Regions from separate parts of the Comamonas terrigena NBRC 13299 genome, predicted to be linked through region 3. Evidence: predicted binding sites of a transcription regulator. Region 3 holds the regulator's gene; each other region holds the start of a gene.
What was found. The regulator sigma-54, encoded in region 3, starts transcription at its own class of promoters, with help from an activator protein. The targets are predictions, from matches to a motif close to TGGCANGNAANCTGCTTT.

Region 1 (7,098 bases), 1.1 Mb from region 3:
CGTGATCTGGACCAAGGGCGTGTCCACCTTCCAGGCCGATTACTCGGTGGAAGACCTGCCGACCAACCCCTGGATCCACCAGCCTTTCGAAGGCTACGACAACCTGTCGCCCGAAAAGCTGCTGGAAAAGTGGAAGGTCTGAGCCCCGGCTCGGCACCGGTCTGAAGGCTGGTGCCTTCCACCTCCGCACAAGGCCCCGCAAGGGGCCTTTTTGCATGGTGCCTGCGGGGCCTTGGGGTCTGGTCAGGCCCATAGCGTGGCTATCGGTATGCAGCCTCTGATTGCAGACTGCGTATATCAAAAAGTGAGCGCCTTAGACAGGTGTAATGGTGATCTAAGCCAATAATTTATTTGAAGTCGCCATATGCTGGGTGTTGAGTGCTCATAAAAATATAGCTAACTGCGGTGGTGGCTGTAAGTCCCGGGAGCGATTGGAGGGAGTGGTCGCTGCGGCTGCAGCGCAGGTGCCGCGTCGGATATGGCCCCGGGCCGGTGTCGCAAAAATGCGTGATGTCCCCCATCGGCACTACACTGCCATTGCAAGCCCCTGCGGCAGGCATACACTGCGGGCTCATTTTTGAAAGTGGTGTCCCTGTGGCGGTTTCCCGTTCCAAGCGCCAGAGCCTGATGTGGCTGCTGGGTTCGCTCTCTACACCGGCCATGGCTGGAGTCTTCTCCAACCTGTTCGGCGCGTCTGAACCCGCCAAGGTGTCCGCGGGTTCGGCGGCATCCGGCGCGGCGGCACACCCCGCCCCCGTGGCAACTGCTGCTGCAACTGCACCGGCTGCCGGCGGCAAGCCGCCCCCGGTGTTCGTGCTCAATTCGCTGGATGCCACCATCAGCGTGGTCGACCCCGCCACCTGGACCGAAACCGCGCGCCTGCCCACCGGCAAGGAGCCGCACCACCTGTACCTGACGCCGGACGAGAAGTCCATCATCGTGGCCAATGCCACGGGCGACACGCTGACCTTTGTGGACCCGCGCACGGCCGTCATCCAGCGCACGGTGCGCGACATCGTCGACCCCTACCACCTGCGCTTCTCGCCGGACATGAAGTGGTTCATCACCGCTGCCAACCGCCTGAACCACGTGGACATCTACCGCTGGGACGGCAGCAACCCGCAGCTGGTGCAGCGCATTCCCACGGGCAAGACGCCCAGCCACCTGTGGATCGACGCCAAGAGCACCACGATCTACTCCACCATGCAGGACAGCGACGAGCTGGTTGCCATCGACCTGCACACGCAGAAGCTGCTGTGGCGCGTGCCCACGGGCTCCATGCCGGCCGACCTGTACGGCAGCCCGGACGGCAAGTTCATCTTCATCGGCCTGACCGGCAGTGACGGCGTGGAGGTGTTCAGCATCAACCCCGCCGCCACGGCCACGCCGGCCAAGCGCGTGGGGCAAATCCCCACGGCCAAGGGCGCACACGCCTTCCGTGCGCTGGGCGACGGCCGCCACCTGCTGGTGAGCAACCGCGTGGCCAACACCATCAGCAAGATCGACATGACCACCCACACCGTGGTGGACAACTACCCCGCACCGGGCGGTCCGGACTGCATGGACGTGACGACCGATCTGCGCTACATCTACCTGTCCTCCCGCTGGGCGCGCAAGCTCAGCGTGATCGACATGGTGGAGAAGAAGGTGATCCGCCAGGTCAATGTGGGCAAGTCGCCCCACGGCGTGTGGACCCTGGCCCACTCGCCGCGCTGAACACTGCCAGACCGCGAGGAGGGTGCATGGCCGCCTATCTGCCTGCCACACGCATGGCCGCCGGGGTGTTGGTTGCGTTGTGTCTGCCTGTCCACGCCAGTGGCAGCAGCACACCCGCCCCGCAAGACTGTGACAAACCGGTCTATCTGACCTTCGACACCGGCCACATGGGCGTGGCCGATCTGGTGGCCGATGTGCTGCGCCGCCACCAGGTTCGCGTCACCTTTTTTGCCGCCAACGAGACCACGCAGCAGGGCGACGGCAGTCTGGGCACGCATTGGGCGCCGTGGTGGAAGGCGCGCGCCCAGGAAGGGCACCGCTTTGCCAGCCACACCTGGGACCACACCTACTGGCGTGGCGACCTGGGCGCGGCGGCGGACCGCTCCTTCCGTGTGCGGCCTTCGCAGGGCGCGCACAAGGACCAGACCGTCACGCTCAGCGCCGCGCAGTACTGCGCCGAGATCCGCAAGTCCAGCGAATGGCTGCGCCAGACCACCGGCCAGGCACCACTGCCGCTATGGCGTGCGCCCGGTGGCAAGACCTCGCCCCAGCTGCTGCAGGCGGCCGAGGCCTGCGGCTTCAAGCACGTGGGCTGGTCGCCGGCCGGTTTTCTGGGGGACGAGCTGTCCAGCGAGAAGTTCAGCAACGCCGCCTTGCTGCAGCAGGCGCTGGCGCGCATCCGCCCGGGCGATGTGCTGCTGGCCCACCTGGGCATCTGGTCACGCAAGGATCCCTGGGCGCCGGCGGTGCTGGAGCCGCTGATCACCGGCCTGCAGGCCAAGGGCTTTTGCTTTCGCACGCTGGACCAGCACCCCGACTACCGTGCCTGGGTGCAGGGTCACACCGCTGCGGCGGCGACTGCGCGCCAGCCGTAGGACTACAGTGCGGACAGCAGGATCCGCCGCAATGAGGGAAGAACATGGTGTGGGAGACATTGTCCCAATGGTTTGGCCAGGCCCAGCAAGGCCTGTACGAAGGCGTGGTCCAGCCGGTGCTGTATTACGCCGGCATGGCCAGCCTGATGGAAGACGCCTTTGAGGCCACGGGCTGGCTGCTGGTGGGACTGCTGCAACTGCTGGTGCTGGTGCTGGTGATTGCCCCGCTGCAGCGCTGGCGTCCGGTGGAGGCGGTGACCGACCGCCGTGCCATCCGCGTGGACATGCTCTACACCCTGGTGCACCGGCTGGGCCTGTTCCGGGTGGCGTTGTTCTTTTCCACCGAGCCGCTGTGGAACGACCTGTTCGGCCAGCTGCATGTCTGGGGCCTGCCCACCTTCCAGCTGGAAGGCCTGTGGCCGGGCGTGACGGACAAGGCCTGGATCAGCTTCATCCTCTACCTGCTGGTGTTCGACCTGCTGGACTACTGGATCCACCGCGGCCAGCACAGCTGGGGCTGGTGGTGGAAGCTGCATGCGCTGCACCATTCGCAGCGGCAGATGACCATGTGGAGCGACAACCGCAACCACCTGCTGGACGATGTGGTGCGCGACAGCATCATCGTGGTGGTGGCCCAGCTGATCGGGGTGCAGCCGGCGCAGTTCGTGCTGCTGGTGGCGCTGACGCAGCTGAGCGAAAGCTTCCAGCACGCCAATCTGCGCGTCTGGTTCGGCACGGTGGGCGAGCGCCTCTGGGTCAGCCCGCGTTTTCACCGCCGCCACCACACCATCGGCATCGGCCATGAAATGCGGGCCCCGGTGCGCAACCAGAAGGCCCATGGCAACAACTTTGGCGTGCTGCTGCCCTGGTGGGACATGCTGTGGGGCACGGCCAACTTCGAGCTGCGCTGGGACCCCACCGGCGTGCGCGACCAGGTGCAGCCCAATGCCCAGGGCCAACTGCGCGATTATGGCCAGGGCTTCTGGTCCCAGCAGTGGAAGGGCCTGCTGCGGCTGGTGAACCGCGCCTGAGCGGGCAGGGGGCAGGGTGCCCCGGCATGCACCGCGGCAAAGTGGCCGCTGTCCTATGGCATTGTGCGCACAGACCGCTATGCTGCGGGGCATGAACCTGCTGATAGCCTCCTTTGTCCGCGCGCTGGGCAATTGCCTGCACCGCAAGGTGATTGCCTGGTCGCTGTTCCCGCTGCTGTTGATGGCGCTGCTGGCCGCGCTGCTGTCCTGGCTGTTCTGGCAGCCGGCGCTGCACTGGACGGTGCAGACGCTGGAAGGCGTGGGCTGGCTGGGCGCGGTGTGGCACTGGATGCAGGAGCGCGGCCTGAGCTGGGGTGTCGAGGTGCTGGGTTCCGTGCTGCTGGTGCTGGCGGCCACGGGGCTGCTGGTGGTGTTGGTGCTGATGCTGGTGTCCCTGTTCATGACGCCCAAGCTGGTGGAATGGGTGGCCGAGCGGCGCTTTCCCTTGCTGGAGCGCAAGCAGGGCGGTCACTGGTGGCAGGCGCTGGCCTGGGCCCTGGGCTCCACGCTGATTGCCCTGGTGGTGCTGGTGCTGTCCATCCCGCTGTGGTTCATTCCGCCGCTGGTGCTGGTGGTGCCGCCGCTGGTGTGGGGCTGGCTCACCTACCGCGTGATGGCCTTCGATGCCCTGGCCGAACACGCCAGCCAGGCCGAGCGCCAGGCGGTGCTCACACGCTTTCGCATGCCGCTGCTGGGCATGGGCGTGGTCTGTGGGGTGATGGGGGCTGCGCCCAGCGTGGTCTGGGCCTCGGGCGTGGTGTTCGTGGCGCTGTTCTGGCTGCTGGTGCCGCTGGCCATCTGGATCTACGCACTGGTGTTCGCGCTGTCGTCGCTGTGGTTTGCCCATTTCTGCCTGGCGGCACTGGAACAGCTGCGGCGCGAGGCCGTCACCCAGGGGGCGGCACCGGACGCGGTGCGCGTGCCCTGAGCCAGGCTTGGCGGCAGCGCACCAGGATGGCGGCGCAATGGCGTGCGAAACCGGTGCAAGCCTTCGCTACAGCCCTGGGCGCGGCTACACTGACGGCCTGCGATGCGGAGCATGTGGTTGAACGGCGGCACTATTTAGGTGCTTAAATGCACCAAAACAGTGCAATCAGAAGTTCGACAGGCGTACTCTGCTTTTTTGCACCAACTCGGTGATTATCGAGGGGTGCATGGCAGTGGTTTTCGGTGCGCGGCGCCACTGCACCCAGGGAAGGCAGTCCAACTGCGGCCCTGGCACGCATTCTGCTTTGCATCCCCCGTACTTTTTTCAAGCGCTTTTCCAGGAGATACCTGATGGCTAAGACCGTTGCAGACGTGATGAGCATTGTGAAGGAGAACGACGTCAAGTTCGTCGATCTGCGCTTCACCGATACCCGCGGTAAGGAACAGCACGTGACCGTGCCCCTGTCGCACTTTGACGAAGACAAGTTCACGTCGGGCCACGCTTTCGACGGTTCGTCGGTCGCCGGCTGGAAGGGTATCGAAGCCTCGGACATGCTGCTGATGCCCGATCCCAGCACCGCCAACATCGATCCTTTCTTTGAAGAAACCACGCTGATCCTGCAGTGTGACGTGATCGAACCCGGTGACGGCAAGGCCTACGACCGCGATCCCCGCTCCGTGGCCAAGCGCGCTGAAGCCTACCTGAAGGCTTCCGGTCTGGGCGACACCGCCTACTTCGGTCCCGAACCCGAATTCTTCATCTTCGACGGCGTGCGTTGGGGTACCGAACCCCACAACCCCTTCTTCGAAATCGAAGAATACGAAGCCCCCTGGAACAGCGGCGCCAAGTTCGAAACCGGCAACCGTGGTCACCGTCCCCGCGTCAAGGGCGGCTACTTCCCCGTGCCTCCCGTCGACAGCACGCAAGACATGCGCGCCGAAATGTCCCTGATCCTGGAATCCCTGGGCATTCCGGTCGAAGTGTTCCACCACGAAGTGGCGGGCGCTGGCCAGAACGAACTGGGTACCCGCTTCTCCACTCTGGTGGAACGCGCTGACTGGACCCAGCTGCAGAAGTACGTGATCTGGAACGTGGCCAACACCTACGGCAAGACCGCGACCTTCATGCCCAAGCCCTACGCTGGCGACAACGGCTCCGGCATGCACGTGCACCAGTCCGTGTGGAAGGACGGCAAGAACCTGTTCGCCGGTGACGGCTATGCCGGTCTGTCCGACTTCGCCCTGTACTACATCGGCGGCATCATCAAGCACGCCCGTGCCCTGAACGCCATCACCAACCCCGGTACGAACTCGTACAAGCGTCTGGTGCCCGGCTTTGAAGCGCCTGTGAAGCTGGCTTACTCGGCCAAGAACCGTTCCGCTTCCATCCGTATTCCTTACGTGAGCAACCCCAAGGGCCGCCGCGTGGAAGCCCGCTTCCCCGATCCACTGATGAACCCCTACCAGGGCTTCGCAGCGCTGCTGATGGCCGGTCTGGACGGCGTGGAAAACAAGATCCACCCCGGCGAAGCCGCCACCAAGGATCTGTACCACCTGCCTCCGGAAGAAGACAAGCTGGTGCCCACCGTCTGCCACAGCCTGGACCAGGCTCTGGAAGCCCTGGACGCCGACCGCGCCTTCCTGACCAAGGGTGGTGTGTTCTCCGACAGCATGATCGACGCCTACATCGAGCTGAAGATGGGCGAAGTGACCCGCTTCCGTCAGGCCGTGCACCCTGTCGAATACGACATGTACTACTCCCTGTAAGCCCTGTGGGGGCCTGCCGCTCGCGGCACGGGCCCTCCAGGCACTCTAAAAAAGGCGGCCTCCGGGCCGCCTTTTTTGTCTGCATCCCGATCGGTTGGGGGGCTTCTTGCCGGGAGGGGGGAGAGGGCAGTGGCGTGCTGCCGGGTTGCATCCCCGTTACCTCCGCTGGGCCTGTCAGGCCGTCGCCTGTGTCGGCGTCCATCCCCGGCGAAGCGGGCCACCGGCCCATCGGCCGTGATTCATGCCCATAATGGGATGCAGGGCCTCTGCAGCGCGCATCGCCTGCTCTTGTTTTTACCTGAACGCACCCCGGCCAGGCACTGAGCTTGCTTGGTATTTGCATGACCGATACGCATCTGACCGCCCAGCGCTTTGCCGTGCTGGACCTGTTGTCCACACTGACCGTGGTGCTCAACCGCCATGGCGAGGTGATCTTTGCGAACGCGGCGCTGGAAAACACCCTGGGCATGTCGCGCCGCATGCTCGACGGCAGCCGCTTCTCCACCTTCATTGCCCAGCCTGCGCTGCTCGACAACGCCCTGGCGGGTGGCAAGGGGCTGGACTACGCCGCCATGCGCTTTGACACCACGCTGGTTCCGCCGGTGCAGGAGCCGCTGATGGTGCACGCCACCATCGCGCCGCTGGAAGAGCGCGGCGAGGTACTGGTGGAGCTGTGGGTGCTGGACCAGCAGGTGCGCCAGGACCGCGAGGAACGGCTGGTCGAACAGGCGGCCGCCAACAAGGAGCTGGTGCGCAACCTGGCGCATGAAATCAAGAACCCG
Region 2 (7,098 bases), 2.1 Mb from region 3:
GAAGGGGCCGTCGGCATGGGGCCAGTGGTGGGTGCATGGGCGCTGGCAGCGGTGCTGCTGTGTGCCGTGGCAGGGGCGCTGTGGGTGGCGTCGTTGGCGGCCGCGGCGGCGATGGCGCCCTGGGGCGGGGCTGCATCACCGCGCGGGGAATGAAAGATGGCACTGACCATGGTGCTTCTCCTGAAAAATCAATGAAGGGCGGTAGTGGCTCAGGCCTTGACCTTGAAGCTGTCGGCGTACTTGGTGGGGTCCTTGCCGTCCCACACCACGCCGTCGATCAGCTTGCTACTGCGCATGGTGTCCTTGGGCACGTTCACCTTCAGCTGTGCCGCGGCCTGGCTGTACAGGTCGGTGCGGTTGATCTGCTTGGCCACTGCCAGGTAGTCGGGGTGGCTCTTGAGCAGGCCCCAGCGCTTGTGCTGGGTCAGGAACCACATGCCGTCGCTCAGGTAGGGGTAGTTCACCGCGCCATCGGCAAAGAACTTCATGTGGTTCGGGTCGTCCCAGGTCTTGCCCAGACCGTTCTGGTAACGGCCCAGGATGCGCTGGTTGATGGCGTCCACGCTGGTGTTCACATAGGCTTTGCCGGCAATGGTCTCGGCCATCTTCAGCTTGTTCTGCAGGCTGGCGTCGATCCACCGGCCGGCTTCCAGAATGGCCATCATCACGGCGCGCGCCGTGTTGGGGTTTTTCTGTGCGAATTCGGCTGTGGTGCCCAGCACTTTTTCGGGGTGGCCCTGCCAGATGTCCTGCGTGGTGACGGCGGTGATGCCGATGTTGTCCATGATGGCGCGGTGGCCCCAGGGTTCGCCCACGCAGAAGCCATCCATATTGCCAATGCGCATATTGGCCACCATTTGCGGCGGTGGCACGGTGATGACCTTGGCGTCCTTGAGCGGGTCGATCCCGGCCGATGCCAACCAGTAATAGAGCCACATGGCATGGGTGCCGGTGGGGAAGGTCTGGGCAAAGGTGTATTCGCGCTTGTCGCTGGCCATGAGCTTGGCCAGGCTGGCGGCATCCACTGCGCCTTTGTCCGCCAGTTTCTTGGACAGGGTGATGGCCTGGCCGTTTTGGTTGAGCGTCATCAGCACGGCCATTTCCTTCTTGGGCCCGCTCACACCCAGGTGCAGCCCGTAGACCAGGCCGTAGAGGACATGGGCGAAGTCGAGCTCGCCGTTGACCAGCTTGTCACGCACGCCGGCCCAGCTGGCTTCCTTGGTGGGAATGATCTTGACGCCGTACTTCTGGTCCAGCCCCAGCACCGAGGCCATGACCACGCTGGCGCAATCCGTCAGCGGGATGAAGCCGATCTTCACTTCCTTTTTCTCCGGGGCGTCCGATCCGGCGGCCCATACGCCACCATGTCCCAACTGGGTGTACAGGGCGGCACCTGCGGCGATGCCGCCAGCCTGGCGCAGAAACTGGCGGCGGCTGCCCGCTTCCATGGGGTCTGCCGGGGTGGATGGGGGAGTGCAAGCGGTATCCGGGGTGTGCTGTGCCATGGTTCGGCTCCTTCCAGTGCGTGGGGCGAATGCTTTTTCAACGGAACGACGGATCCCACCACAGGGCTGTTTCCAGCGCTGCAAAGCACAACGGCGTCCCGATCCGTCTGCGGTGCGCAGGGGATGGGGACGCCGTTGTCCTGTGTGTGGGGGCTGATTCCAGACCGCCGTTGGCCGGGATTCACCGCCAAGGAATGCAGAAACCGTGCCAGCTTGCCAGCGGCGGGTTTCCCCAGGGAAGCACCGCCTATGGAGCGCGGTGATGCGCTTTGCAGTGCGCATATCGGTGGATGGCAGCGCGGTTTTGGTGCGCTGCAGCAGGGGTGCCGGCGCCAGTGCTGCTGTGTGTTGGTGCGTTTCGGATGGTGTGCGGGAAGGTCAGCCCTGCGCCGGCGGCAGCAGATCGGCCATGGCCAGCACGGCCTCGGCCACATCGATCAGGCGGCGGTTCTGGTTCATCGCGGTCTGGCGCAGCAGCTTGTGTGCTTCGCTCTCGCTGAGCTGGCGGTGCGCCATCAGCAGACCCTTGGCGCGCTCCAGCGTCTTGCGTTCGGTCAGGGCGGAGCGCACGGTTTCCAGTTCGGCTTGCATGGCCCGCAGCCGTTGGGATTGCTCCTGGACCAGGCTCAGCACCGACTGGCCCAGCTGCGGTGCCAGGCTGTTGCCCAGTTGCAGCGTGGTTTCGGGGGCTGGTGCATGGAAGAAATCGGGCAGGCCGTCGGGCGCTGCGGGGGCAGGGGCGTCACCCGCACCGGCGCTGCGCTGCAACAGTGCCCGTGGCTCTGGCGCCTGTCGGGCCGCCTGCAGCTGGGCGGTGCAGCGTTGCTGCAGCTCGTCAGCCAGCTGCACCTCGATGGCATACAAGGCATCCATGCGGGCGGTGCAGGCTTCAAACCAGGGTGTGCTCAGCTCGGCATCCAGGGCCTGACCGGTGGCGGCGGTGCAGCCCATGCGGCGCATGCGCTCGATCACCAGCAACTCGGGGTTGTGGTGCTGGGTCTTTTCCCACAGCGCCAATGGCGTGGCGGGTGCGCAATCGGCAAACACCTGAAAGCAGCGCTCCTGCGCGTCGATCAGATGCAGCCAGTGCTGCTGGCGTGCGGCCTGGCTGCGGCCGCTGCCAAAGGCAGCGGCCCCGGTGGCTCGCTCCTGGCCGGCCAGCTCCTTGCCTTGCATGAAGTGGAACATGGCCACCAGCAGGCGGGAAATGCCTGGCTCGGTGGCGCTGTCGGCCGCCTCGAAGACCACGGCCAGCAGGCCAGCGATCAGGCGGATATAGGCCGCTGTGGCGGCATCGGGTGTCAGCGCCAGCGCGCTGACCTGCTGGCGCAGCGCGGGCAAGGCGTCCAGCCCCTGCAACACATAGGCGATATGGTTGAACAGCCGCGCACCGTGACCGCCCTGGAAGGCATTCAGATCGAGTTGCGCCAGTGCCTGGTGCAGCTGTGCCGTGCAGCGGTCCGCTGTCTGGACCTGCGCCAGCCGAACGCTGGTGCCGCGCTGCCCACCACTGGCCAGCACGATGTTGGACAGGCCGCGCTCGGCCTGCAGCGCATGGATCAGCGCACCCAGTTGGCGCACCAGGGTGCTGGTGTGCAGCAGTTGCTCCAGCTCGCCCATTTCACAGCGGCGGACGGCAATCAGGTAATGCAGGGCAGAAGTCATGGTGGGGCATGCGGAGCTTTACCGTGCAGGCAGCAAGTTCTGTGCCTCATGGTGGTGCATGTGCATGGCGCATGCATTCGCGTCACAAGAGAGTCCTGACGATGGCCGCACTGTACGCAGGCCAGGCCGGTGCGATAACCCGGACATAAAAAAACCGGCCGCCCCGCAAAGGGACGGCCGGTTTTTGGTAGCCGTCGCCACCGCCCCTTCACAGAGGCAGGGCACAGACCTGGCTTTAGGCCAGCTTGCCGACGATGGCGTTCAGCGTGGCGCTGGGGCGCATGGCGGTGCCGGTCTTGGCTTCATCGGGACGGTAGTAGCCGTCGATGTCCGAAGGCTTGCCTTGCACGGCGTTCAGCTCTTCGACGATCTTGGCTTCATTGGTCACCATGGCTTCGGCCACGGGCTTGAACACGGCTTGCAGCTCGGCGTCCTTGCCTTGCTTGGCCAGTTCCTGGGCCCAGAACGAGGCCAGATAGAAGTGGCTGCCGCGGTTGTCGATGCCGGCACCAGGCTTGCGCGTGGGGCTCTTGTTTTCGTCCAGGAAGCGGCCGGTGGCAGCGTCCAGGGCGTCGGCCAGCACTTGGGCCTTGGGGTTCTTGGCAAAGCCGGCCAGATGCTCCAGCGAAGCAGCCAGGGCCATGAATTCGCCCAGCGAATCCCAGCGCAGGAAGCCTTCTTCCACAAACTGCTGCACGTGCTTGGGGGCAGAGCCGCCGGCACCTGTTTCGAACAGGCCGCCGCCGTTCATCAGGGGCACGATGGAGAGCATCTTAGCCGAGGTGCCCAGTTCCAGAATGGGGAACAGGTCGGTCAGGTAGTCACGCAGCACGTTTCCGGTGACGGAGATGGTGTCCTGGCCCTTGCGGATGCGGTCCAGCGAGAACTGGGTAGCCTTGACGGGCGACATGATCTGGATGTCCAGGCCGGACAGGTCATGGTCCTTCAGGTAGGTGGTGACCTTCTTGATCAGCTGTGCGTCGTGGGCGCGGTTTTCGTCCAGCCAGAACACGGCGGGCATGCCGGAGGCACGGGCGCGGCTGACGGCCAGCTTGACCCAGTCGCGGATGGGTGCGTCCTTTGCCTGGCACATGCGGAAGATGTCACCGGCTTCGACAGCTTGTTCCAGCAGCACGGCGCCGGCTTCGTCCACCACGCGCACGGTGCCGGCTTCGGCGATTTCAAAGGTCTTGTCGTGGCTGCCGTACTCTTCGGCGGCTTGTGCCATCAGGCCCACGTTGGGCACGGTGCCCATGGTGACGGGGTCCAGCGCGCCGTGCTTCTTGCAGTCGTCAATGACGGTCTGGTAGACGCCAGCGTAGCAGCGGTCAGGGATGACGGCCTTGGCGGCCTGCAGCTTGCCTTCGGCGTTCCACATACCGCCGGAGTCGCGGATCATGGCGGGCATGGAGGCGTCAACGATCACGTCGGAAGGCACGTGCAGGCAGGTGATGCCCTTGTCGCTGTTGACCATGGCCAGAGCGGGGCGGTCGGCGGCCAGGGCCTTCAGGTCTGCTTCGATTTCCGCGCGCTTGGCTTCGGGCAGCTTGTCCAGGCGGGCGTACAGGTCGCCGATGCCGTTGTTGGCGTTGAAGCCGATCTCGGCCAGTGCAGCGGCGTGCTTGTCCAGCACGGGGCCGTAGTAGGCGTAGACCACGTGGCCGAAGATGATGGGGTCGGAGACCTTCATCATGGTGGCCTTCAGGTGGGCGGAGAACAGCACGCCCTGGTCCTTGGCGTCTTGCACTTGTGCGGCCAGGAAGCTGCGCAGGGCCTTCTTGCTGATGACGGAGGCGTCGATCACTTCACCGGCCAGCACCTTGGTGGTGGCCTTGAGGACATTGGTGGCACCGGCGGCGGTGGCCAGTTCGATGCGCACATTGCCAGCGTTGGCCACGACGGTGGACTTTTCGCTGCCGTAGAAGTCGCCAGCATCCATGTGGGACACGTGGGCCTTGTTGTCGGCCGTCCAGGCGCCCATCTTGTGGGGGTGCTTGCGGGCGTAGTTCTTGACCGACAGCGGTGCGCGGCGGTCGGAGTTGCCTTCACGCAGCACGGGATTCACGGCCGAGCCCTTGACCTTGTCGTAGCGGGCCTTGGCGTCTTTTTCCACGTCGTTGGCGGGCACATCAGGATAGTCGGGCAGGGCGTAGCCCTTGCCTTGCAGTTCCTTGATGGCAGCCTTGAGCTGGGGAATGGAGGCCGAGATGTTCGGCAGCTTGATGATGTTGGCTTCGGGCTTCTTGGCCAGTTCGCCCAGTTCGGCCAGGTCGTTGGCGATGCGTTGCTCGGGCTTGAGCAGCTCGGGGAACAGGGCCAGGATACGGCCGGACAGCGAGATGTCGCGGGTTTCGACGTCAATGCCAGCGGAGCGCGTGAACGCCTGCACGATGGGCAGCAACGAATACGTTGCCAGCATCGGTGCTTCATCAGTCAGTGTGTAGATGATCTTGGAGGATGAAGACATGTTGTGGTCTGTTGTCTAGGGTTCAAAAACCGCGCCTGCGCGCGTGGCGTATTGGCACCGGGCGGGTAGGCCCGGCTCGCTATCTGTGTAGCGCACCACAAGAGCGGGCCTGCGATCGCAATCCCAACTCTTGTATAAGACTTGAGTTTAGCATCAGCTTCCACACTACGGAACGGTGTTTTATGCTGCGATGCACAAGCTGTAACTTCGCCACCGGCCGGCCACGGCATGCCGCCCTGCGGACCGCCCGATTTCATGCCCCTGAATCAGGGGTTTTCCCCATATTGGGTTTTGAAGTCGAATTCCAGCTTTTCGCATTCGGATTGCTGGGTGAAATGCACGGGCTTGCCTTCTTTGGGCGGCTTCTGCACTTCCTTCCAGCACAGGCGGATGGTTTCGCGCGCGACCCAGCGGTCTTCGGTTTCGGGGGTATTGAACAGATAACCCATGGCCATCAGGATGGCAAAGAAGGCCACCGGCAGGCCGATGAGCCAGCGCACCAGGCGTGGCTTGCGCACGGGCGTGTCGGCCCCTGCCGTTGCGGCGTGGTCCGGGGTGGTGTCGGCTGCGCCGTCGGGAGCGGAAGTAGGGGTGTCAGACATGCTGCGGATTATCGGCCGCAGGCCGGGCGCTGTCCGATGGGATGTCCCGGGGTTTGATGCGCATCAAGATGGTGCGACCGTCGCCGCGGTGCCCGGGCCTGCACTGACCACGGTGTGGGCTGCGGGTTGTCAGGGTGCTGAGCGCTACAGCGCCCTCCATGCCTGCCATGGGACAACCGTGGGCGTTCAGCGCCCCCGGGGCTGGTGCCCTGTGCGGGCCTGCGGCGGGGCCGGGGGCTGGCGGTCTTCCCAGGCCTTGCCCCAGTGCAGCACCTGTTCCAGCGCCCGGTCGCGGATGCCCATGGCCTGCAGACCGTCGTAGGTGGCGAGGGCATAGTCGCGCGTGGTGCCGTAGATGCCGGCGGATTCGGCAAAGATGCGCTGGTACTGCTCGGGGGGCAGCGTGCCGCAGTAGCTGGGGCTGTGCCGCGACAGGGTGAAGGCCAGGGCGCGCACCGGGCCTTCGGGCGTGCTGCACTGCAACCAGCGTGGGTCGTAGGTGGCCAGCGGCATCTCGCGCTGCCACAGCGCATGCAGGGTCTCATGCCCCTGCCGGGCGGGAATGCGGAACGCTGCGCCCTGGCAACTGCCTCCGGGCAGCATGGCAAACACCAGTCCGGGGCGTTCGGGCGTGCCGCGGTTGATGCGGCTCCACATCTTCAGCGCGCGGTGCCAGCCGTGCACCTTGGCATCGCGCCGCTCGGCAAAGTCAAATTCGGGCCGCCAGATCAGGCTGCCGTAGCCGAATACCCACAAATCCTGTTCACCCCCCCATTGCTGCAGCGTTTGCTCCAAAAAAGTGCGTGGATCACGGCCTGGTGCGGCGGGCAGAAGAGTAGGGACTTCGGACATGGCTGTG
Region 3 (7,098 bases):
ACGCGAGACACCCCGGCCACGGCGCGCGGTGGAGTTTCTGCGTCCCCCCTGTCCGGACCGTCCAGGCTCCCCTGCTGGCCTCCCGGACACTCCGCACCGCCGGGATTTGCGTACGATGCGGGCATGTCTACGCATTTCCTGACCTCTGTCCCGGCACTGGCCCGTGTCCGCCTGCTGCTGGCTGCTTCGGCCCTGGCCCTGCTCAGCGCCTGCCAGTCCGCGCCCACCCAGCCGGCAGCGCCTGCCACCGCCGGCCAGGCCATGCCCGCCGCAGCCACTGCGCCTGCCGTGGCCGAACCCCAGCCGCTGGACGAAACCCCGGAGCCGCCGATTCTGGGCAAGCGCACCGACAGCCATGGCTGCAAGCCTTCCACCGGCCATGCCTGGTGCGAACGCACCAAGAGTTGCGAACGCCCCTGGGAGCTGGCCCTGCAGCGCGGCTTTGAAAACACCCCGGCGGGCTGGCACGCCTACTGCGACGGCAGCACCCGCTGAGCACGGCACGCCTGCAGCCCGGCACGGCGGCTGGCGCGCTCGCCCCGCCGCCTACTGCACATGCAGCGGGCTGGCCACGCCACCGGCCAGGGCTTCGACCTGGGCCCGCTGCGGTATGGAAGGCTGGGCGCCCACCTGGCCCATGCACAGGCTGGCGGCACGTATGCCCCATTGCACGGCATCGCCCAGGGCATGGCCTTCGGCCAGCCGGGTGACCAGCGCCCCCAGAAAGCTGTCGCCCGCCCCCGTGGTGTCCAGCACCGGCAGCGCCAGCGCGGGATGGGTGCTGACACGCCCGCCGCAGACGGCCACCGCCCCCTGAGCACCCAGCGTGACCACCACCTGGGACACGCCCCGTGCCAGCAGGCGCTGGGCGGCGTCGGCTGCCGTGGCCGGGCTGTCCACCACCTGATCGCTGTAGGCGGCGGCTTCGACCTCATTGACCACCAGGGTGTGGACCAGGGGCCACCAGGCTTCAGGCAGCTCGCGCACCGGTGAAGGGTTGAAGACCACGCGGCAGCCGGCGCTGCGTGCTGCCTCCAGCACCTGCTCCAGCACGCTGTCCGAGGTCTCGCGCTGCAGCAGCACGAAATCGGCCTGGGCCAGCACGTTCAGCAGCGCCTCATCCGGCAGCTCCAGCAGCACATTGGCGCCGGGCACCACGCAGATCCGGTTCTGGCCATTGCCCTCCACCAGCACCATGGCCGCACCGGTAGAGACCCCGTCCAGCACCTGCACATGGTCCATGTCCACGCCGGCGTCGTGCAGCGCCAGCCGCAGGCTGTTGCCATGGTGGTCGCGGCCTACGCAGCCAAACAGCGTGACCTGGGCGCCGTGGCGTGCGCAGGCCACGGCCTGGTTGCCGCCTTTGCCGCCAGGCAGGTAGCGCAGGCTGTGGGCCATCACGGTTTCCCCGGCCCGGGGCACGCGTTCCAAGTGCAGCACCGCATCCATGTGCAGGCTTCCCACCACGGCGATGCGGGCCACGCTGTGCGGGTGGTCGGGTTCGGGCTGCGCCGACAGCAGCTTGCGAGGCAGCGCGGAAGAAGAAAGCGGTGCAACCATGGGGGGTCTCCTTTGCTGCCAACGGCCGTGGCATGTGCGGAATGAACCAAGGATGGCTGCACGATACCTCCAACTGCCGGCGCTGCCCAGCCGGTTTGCACGGGTCTGGGGGATTGCGGCAGCGCAGCATGCCACGCAGGGGTTCCGCCACCGCGGGCCGTGGCCTCACCGGGCGCCCCGCCGCCCTCTGCAGCCCCGCTGCGCTTACAGCGTCTTGCGCAGATTGGCCGGCGCGATCTTCAGCGCCTCACGGTACTTGGCCACGGTGCGGCGGGCGCACTCGATGCCCTGCTCCTTGAGCATTTCGGCGATCTGGCTGTCCGACAGCGGCTTCTTGGCGTTCTCGGCCGAGACAAACTGCTTGATCAGCGCCCGCACTGCGGTGCTGGAGGCATTGCCGCCGGTTTCCGTGCCCAGCCCGGAGCCGAAGAAATACTTGAGCTCGAAGGTGCCGTGCGGCGTGGCCATGTACTTGGCGGTGGTCACCCGGCTGATGGTGGATTCGTGCAGGCCCAGTTCGTCGGCGATGTCGCGCAGCACCAGCGGGCGCATGGCCAGCTCGCCGTGCACGAAGAAGTTCTTCTGCCGCTCCACGATGGCGCGCGACACCCGCAAGATGGTGTCGAAACGCTGCTGCACGTTCTTGATGAACCAGCGGGCTTCCTGCAGGCGCTGCTGCAGGCCGGCATGGCCTTCGCTGCCCTTGTGGCCGCGCAGCGCACCGGCATACACATCGTGCACGCGCAGACGCGGCAGCACGTCGGGGTTGAGCTGCACGTTGAACTGGGGTGTGCCTTCGCTGGCGCGGCGGCCGGCGCGGGTGACGATCACGTCCGGCACGATGATGTTGCGCTCCACATTGACAAAGCGCCGGCCGGGCCGGGGCTCCAGCCGGGCGATCAGTGCCATGGCCATGCGGGTGCGCTCTTCGCTGCTGCCGGTGGCCTGCATCAGGCGGCGCACATCGCGCCGGGCCAGCAGGTCCAGCGGCTGGGCGCAGATGGTCAGCGCCGTCTCCACCACACTGGCCTCGGCCTCACCGCGCTGCAGCAGATGGTTCAGCTGCAACTGCAGGCATTCGGCCAGCCCCTGGGCGCCCACGCCCACCGGCTCCAGGCTGTGCAGCAGCCGCAGTGCCACGGTGAAGCGGTGCACCAGCTCGTCGAGCTGCTCTGGATCGTCCGTGCCGGCCAGGCCCTCGGCCAGGGACTGCAGCGACTCTTCGAGGTAGCCGTCGTCATTCAGGTTCTCGATCAGGAAACGCAGCACATAGCGGTCCAGCTCGGACAGGTGCAGCGACAGCGACTGGCGCAGCAGGTGGTCGGTCAGCGATTCATGTGCACGGGCCAGATCCAGGGCGCTGACCTCGTCGCCATCGCCGCCCTGGGCGTTGCGCGCCGGGGCATCGCCGCCCCATTCGCTGTCATCGGGGCGCAGTTCGCTGGTGCCGTCGCCCTCCCAGTCGGGGGCATCGTATTCCGTGCTGCCGGGGCCTTCCGCACTGTCGGCGGGCGCCTCCGCAGCCCCTGCCGTCAGCGCGCCATCGGCGGCATAGTCATCGCCCTGCGCCGGCGTGTCCGACTGGGACAGGCCGAAGTCTTCGCGGGGGGCGTCGTCGCTGTCGACTTCCAGAAACGGGTTGTCGTCGAGCATCTGCTCGACTTCCTGCGCCAGCTCCAGCGTGGACAGCTGCAGCAAGCGGATCGACTGCTGCAATTGCGGCGTCAGCGCCAAATGCTGCGACACCCGCAGTGACAAACCAGGCTTCAACGCGACGCTCCCTCTCTGTGATCTTGTGTGTGTGTCGTGGCGGCGGAAGTGACGGGCTACATCCTGAAATGTTCGCCCAGGTAGACCCGCCGGACGTCGGCGTTCTCCACAATCTCTTCCGGTGTGCCCTGCGCCAGCACATGGCCGTCGCTGATGATGAAGGCGTGGTCGCAGATGCCCAGCGTCTCGCGCACGTTGTGGTCGGTGATCAGCACCCCGATACCGCGCTCCTTGAGGAAGCCGATGATGCGCTGGATCTCGATCACCGCGATGGGGTCGATACCCGCAAACGGCTCGTCCAGCAGGATGAAGCGCGGCTGCGTGGCCAGGGCCCGGGCGATTTCCACGCGGCGGCGCTCGCCACCCGACAGCGCAATCGCCGGCGAGGAGCGCAGGTGGTCCACACGCAGTTCCTTGAGCAGATCGGTCAGGCGCCGCTCCACCTCGGCCTTGGTCAGGGGCTTGCCCTGTTCATCCTGCTGCAGCTCCAGCACGGCGCGCACATTGTCTTCCACGCTGAGCTTGCGGAAGATGGAGGCTTCCTGCGGCAGGTAGGACAGACCCAGGCGCGAACGCTGGTGGATGGGCATGTTCGCCACCGAGTGGCCGTCGATGTAGATATCGCCGGCATCGCTGCGCACCAGGCCCACGATCATGTAGAACGAAGTGGTCTTGCCCGCGCCATTGGGGCCGAGCAAGCCCACCACTTCGCCTTTCTGCACGGCCAGGGACACGTCCTTGACCACCTTGCGGCTGCCATAGGACTTGGCCAGATGGTGCACTTCCAGGCGGCTGCTGGCGCCTGGGGCGGTCGGGGTGTCGGAAGAGCGGGTCACGGGTTGCGCGATTTCATGGTGTCCGAAGGCTTGAGCGGCTGCGCACTCGGCGCCACCGGGGCCTGCGGGGGCTGGGTCTTGGGCGCCAGCACGGCGCGCACGCGGCCACCGGAGCCGGCCGCAGCTTCCTCGCTGCCCGGCGTGGCGCGGCGGTTGCCGTCCACGGTGAACACATCGGTCAGGTTGTTGTAGGTGATGATGTTGCCGGTGATGTCGTCACTCAGCGTGGCGCCGGTGTAGCCGCGCAGCTGGCCCCGCTGGATCAGGCGCACATCGTCCTTCTTGCCGTCGTACTCGATGATTTCGCCTTCGCCTTCCACGTACTCTTCGGGTGCACCGGGCTGGGTGTCGCGCTTCTGGCGGAAGAACGCGCGCTTGCCGGGGGCCGCCCAGACCTTGCCGAACTGGTAACCCTCGGCGTCCTGGCGCACTTCCAGCTTGGCGCCGCGCAGCACGATGGTGCCCTTGGTCAGCACCACATTGCCCGTGAACGTGCTGACCTGCTGCAGCTCGTCATGGTGCAGCGCATCGGCTTCGATGTTCATGGGCTTGTTGCGATCGGCCTTTTCGGCCTGTGCCGTGCCCATGGCAGCTGCCAGGACCGTAAGCGCGAGTATCGGGAGGAGTTTGCGTGTCATGTGAGAAGGCATGAATCTTGCAGCCATTGTAGGGCACTGGTTTTCCCCAGGGCTGCCCTGTGGGCGACTCGCAGGGAAATCGACACAAAAAAGCCCGCTGGAAAGCGGGCTGGGTGCAGGGCGGTCAGGCCCTGCCGGGCGAAAGCGGGACCGCTCAGGCCTTGCGGCTCTGGTTGGCCAGGTAATCCACCACATTCAGCACGTTCTGCATGCTGCCGGCGCGGGGGCCGTCGGTGTAGAACTTGCCGGCCACGCCCATGGAAGGCACGCCCTCCACATCGTATTCCTGCTGCAGCGCCGAAGCCTTGCGCACCTGATTGGCCACGGTGAAGGAGTTGTAGATCTCCTTGAACTTGGCCACGTTCGCGCCCTGCTTGCCCACCCATTCGAAGATGGCGTCATCGGTGGCCAGCTTGTTGCGCTCCACGTGGATGGCGTGGAACACCTTGACGTGCATGGCATCGAAGTTGTCCATGGCCTGCAGCGTGAAATACAGCTTTTGCTGGGGCACGAAGCTGGCGTTGAAGGCCACGGGCACACGGCGCACCACCACATGGGCGGGAGCCTTCTGCTTCCAGGCGGCGAATGCCGGCTCGAAAGCGTTGCAATGCGGACAGCTGTACCAGAAGAACTCGACCACTTCCACCTTGCCGGCAGGTGCCTCGGTGGTGGCGGGCTTGGACAGTTTCACATAGTCCTTGCCTTCCTTGGGGGCGGCGGCCTGGGCATGGGCGGTCGCGGTGGCGCCCAGGGCCATGGCAGATGCGACCGAGGTGACGGCCAAGGAAAACTCACGGCGTTTCATCAAAGCTACTCCTGTTAGGGGATATTCACTGCCCAGTCAGAGCCGGGCCGTGGCAAAAAGTTCTGCCGGTCAGCGCTGCACGCGCACCAGGGCCGAATCCACCCCGGCGCCGTCGAGCTTGCCCTTGAGCTGCTCGGCGTCGTCACGCTTGCCGAATGGACCCACCCGCACCCGGAACACGGTGCGGCCGTTCTGCTCGCGCTCGCTCACGCGGGCTTCCCAGCCCAGCATGGCCAGCTTGGCGCGCTGGGCATCGGCGTCGGCCTGGGTGCGGAAGGCACCCGCCTGCACAAAGTAGTCGAAACCGTCCGAACCCGAAGCGGCGGCGGCCTTGGCCTCCGACTGCTTGAGCTTCTGGTTGGCCAGGTCCCCCAGCGGGTCCGCCGAGGAGGCCTTGCCGTCAGGTTTCTTGGCGTCCTGCGCCGGCGGAGTGGCCGGCGGGGTGCTGACACCCGTGGCCGGGCCACTGGTCGGTGGCGTGGTGGGCGTGGCCACCGGCGGCGCGGTGGGCGCCACGGGCTGCTGGGTCACCGGCTGCGTCTGCGTCTGGTTGGCCGGGTTCTTGCCGTACAGCGGCGAGTTCGGGTCCCAGTTCTTGTTGCGTTCGGCTTCCTTGGCCTCGGTGTCCTTGGGGGTCTTGGTCAGGAAGGGCACCGGCACCTTGGTCACATAGACCGCCACTGCCAGAGCGGCCCCCAGGCCGATGATGATGCCCAGGATCAGTCCGATCAGGGTTCCGCCACGTTGCTTGGTCTTCATAGTTTTGCGAGTCAATGCTTACATACGCTCGGGCGCGGACACGCCCAACACCGCCAGACCATTGTGCAGCACTTGTGCCGTGGCGGCGACCAGGGCCAGACGCGCCAGCTTGACCGCTTCATCGTCCACCAGGATGCGCTCGGCGTCGTAGTAGCTGTGGTAGCTGGAGGCCAGGTCGCGCAGGTAGAAGGTCACGTCGTGCGGGGCATTGCCCGCAGCGGCGGCGCTCAGCATCTCGGGGTACTTGGCCAGCAGCAGCATCAGCGCCTGGGCCTGCGGACCTTCCAGCGCGGACAGGTCCACCTTCTCCAGCGCAGGCACGCCCGCGCCGCCGGCTTCCTGCCAGGCGCGCAGCACGGACTGGATGCGGGCATGGGCGTACTGCACGTAGTACACCGGGTTGTCGTTGTTCTGGGCCACGGCCAGATCAACGTCGAAGGTGTATTCGGTGTCGGGCTTGCGCGAGAGCAGGAAGAAGCGCACCGCATCCTTGCTGGTCCACTCGATCAGATCGCGCAGCGTCACATACGAGCCGGCACGCTTGCTGATCTTCACTTCCTCGCCATTGCGCACCACGCGCACCATGGTGTGCAGCACATAGTCGGGGTAGCCCTGGGGAATGCCGACATTGGCCGCCTGCAGGCCGGCGCGCACGCGGGCGATCGTGCCATGGTGGTCGGTGCCCTGGATGTTGACGACCTTGCCGTAACCGCGCTTGAACTTCTGGATG

Region 1: a site for sigma-54 is predicted at 4,839-4,856, ahead of glnA (type I glutamate--ammonia ligase). Genes of this name have one in related genera too.
Region 2: a site for sigma-54 is predicted at 3,200-3,217, ahead of CT3_RS10550 (nitrate regulatory protein). Genes of this name have one in related genera too.

What each region holds. Positions count from the first base shown of each region.
Region 1 is NZ_AP019749.1:3,342,691-3,349,788, reverse strand. Features, by position in the region: gene CT3_RS15320 (phosphoribosyltransferase) at 1-142, shown strand, start outside; gene CT3_RS15315 (YncE family protein) at 661-1,716, shown strand; gene CT3_RS15310 (polysaccharide deacetylase family protein) at 1,743-2,591, shown strand; gene CT3_RS15305 (sterol desaturase family protein) at 2,636-3,622, shown strand; gene CT3_RS15300 (EI24 domain-containing protein) at 3,714-4,550, shown strand; gene glnA (type I glutamate--ammonia ligase) at 4,901-6,316, shown strand; gene glnL (nitrogen regulation protein NR(II)) at 6,658-7,098, shown strand, end outside.
Region 2 is NZ_AP019749.1:2,323,860-2,330,957, reverse strand. Features, by position in the region: gene ntrB (nitrate ABC transporter permease) at 1-170, opposite strand, end outside; gene CT3_RS10555 (CmpA/NrtA family ABC transporter substrate-binding protein) at 210-1,448, opposite strand; gene CT3_RS10550 (nitrate regulatory protein) at 1,884-3,170, opposite strand; gene CT3_RS10545 (NADP-dependent isocitrate dehydrogenase) at 3,406-5,637, opposite strand; gene CT3_RS10540 (hypothetical protein) at 5,904-6,239, opposite strand; gene CT3_RS10535 (gamma-glutamylcyclotransferase) at 6,426-7,091, opposite strand.
Region 3 is NZ_AP019749.1:4,405,337-4,412,434, forward strand. Features, by position in the region: gene CT3_RS19940 (hypothetical protein) at 124-495, shown strand; gene CT3_RS19945 (ribokinase) at 547-1,560, opposite strand; gene CT3_RS19950 (RNA polymerase factor sigma-54) at 1,765-3,330, opposite strand; gene lptB (LPS export ABC transporter ATP-binding protein) at 3,387-4,166, opposite strand; gene lptA (lipopolysaccharide transport periplasmic protein LptA) at 4,163-4,804, opposite strand; gene CT3_RS19965 (thiol:disulfide interchange protein DsbA/DsbL) at 4,959-5,609, opposite strand; gene CT3_RS19970 (SPOR domain-containing protein) at 5,679-6,368, opposite strand; gene argS (arginine--tRNA ligase) at 6,387-7,098, opposite strand, start outside.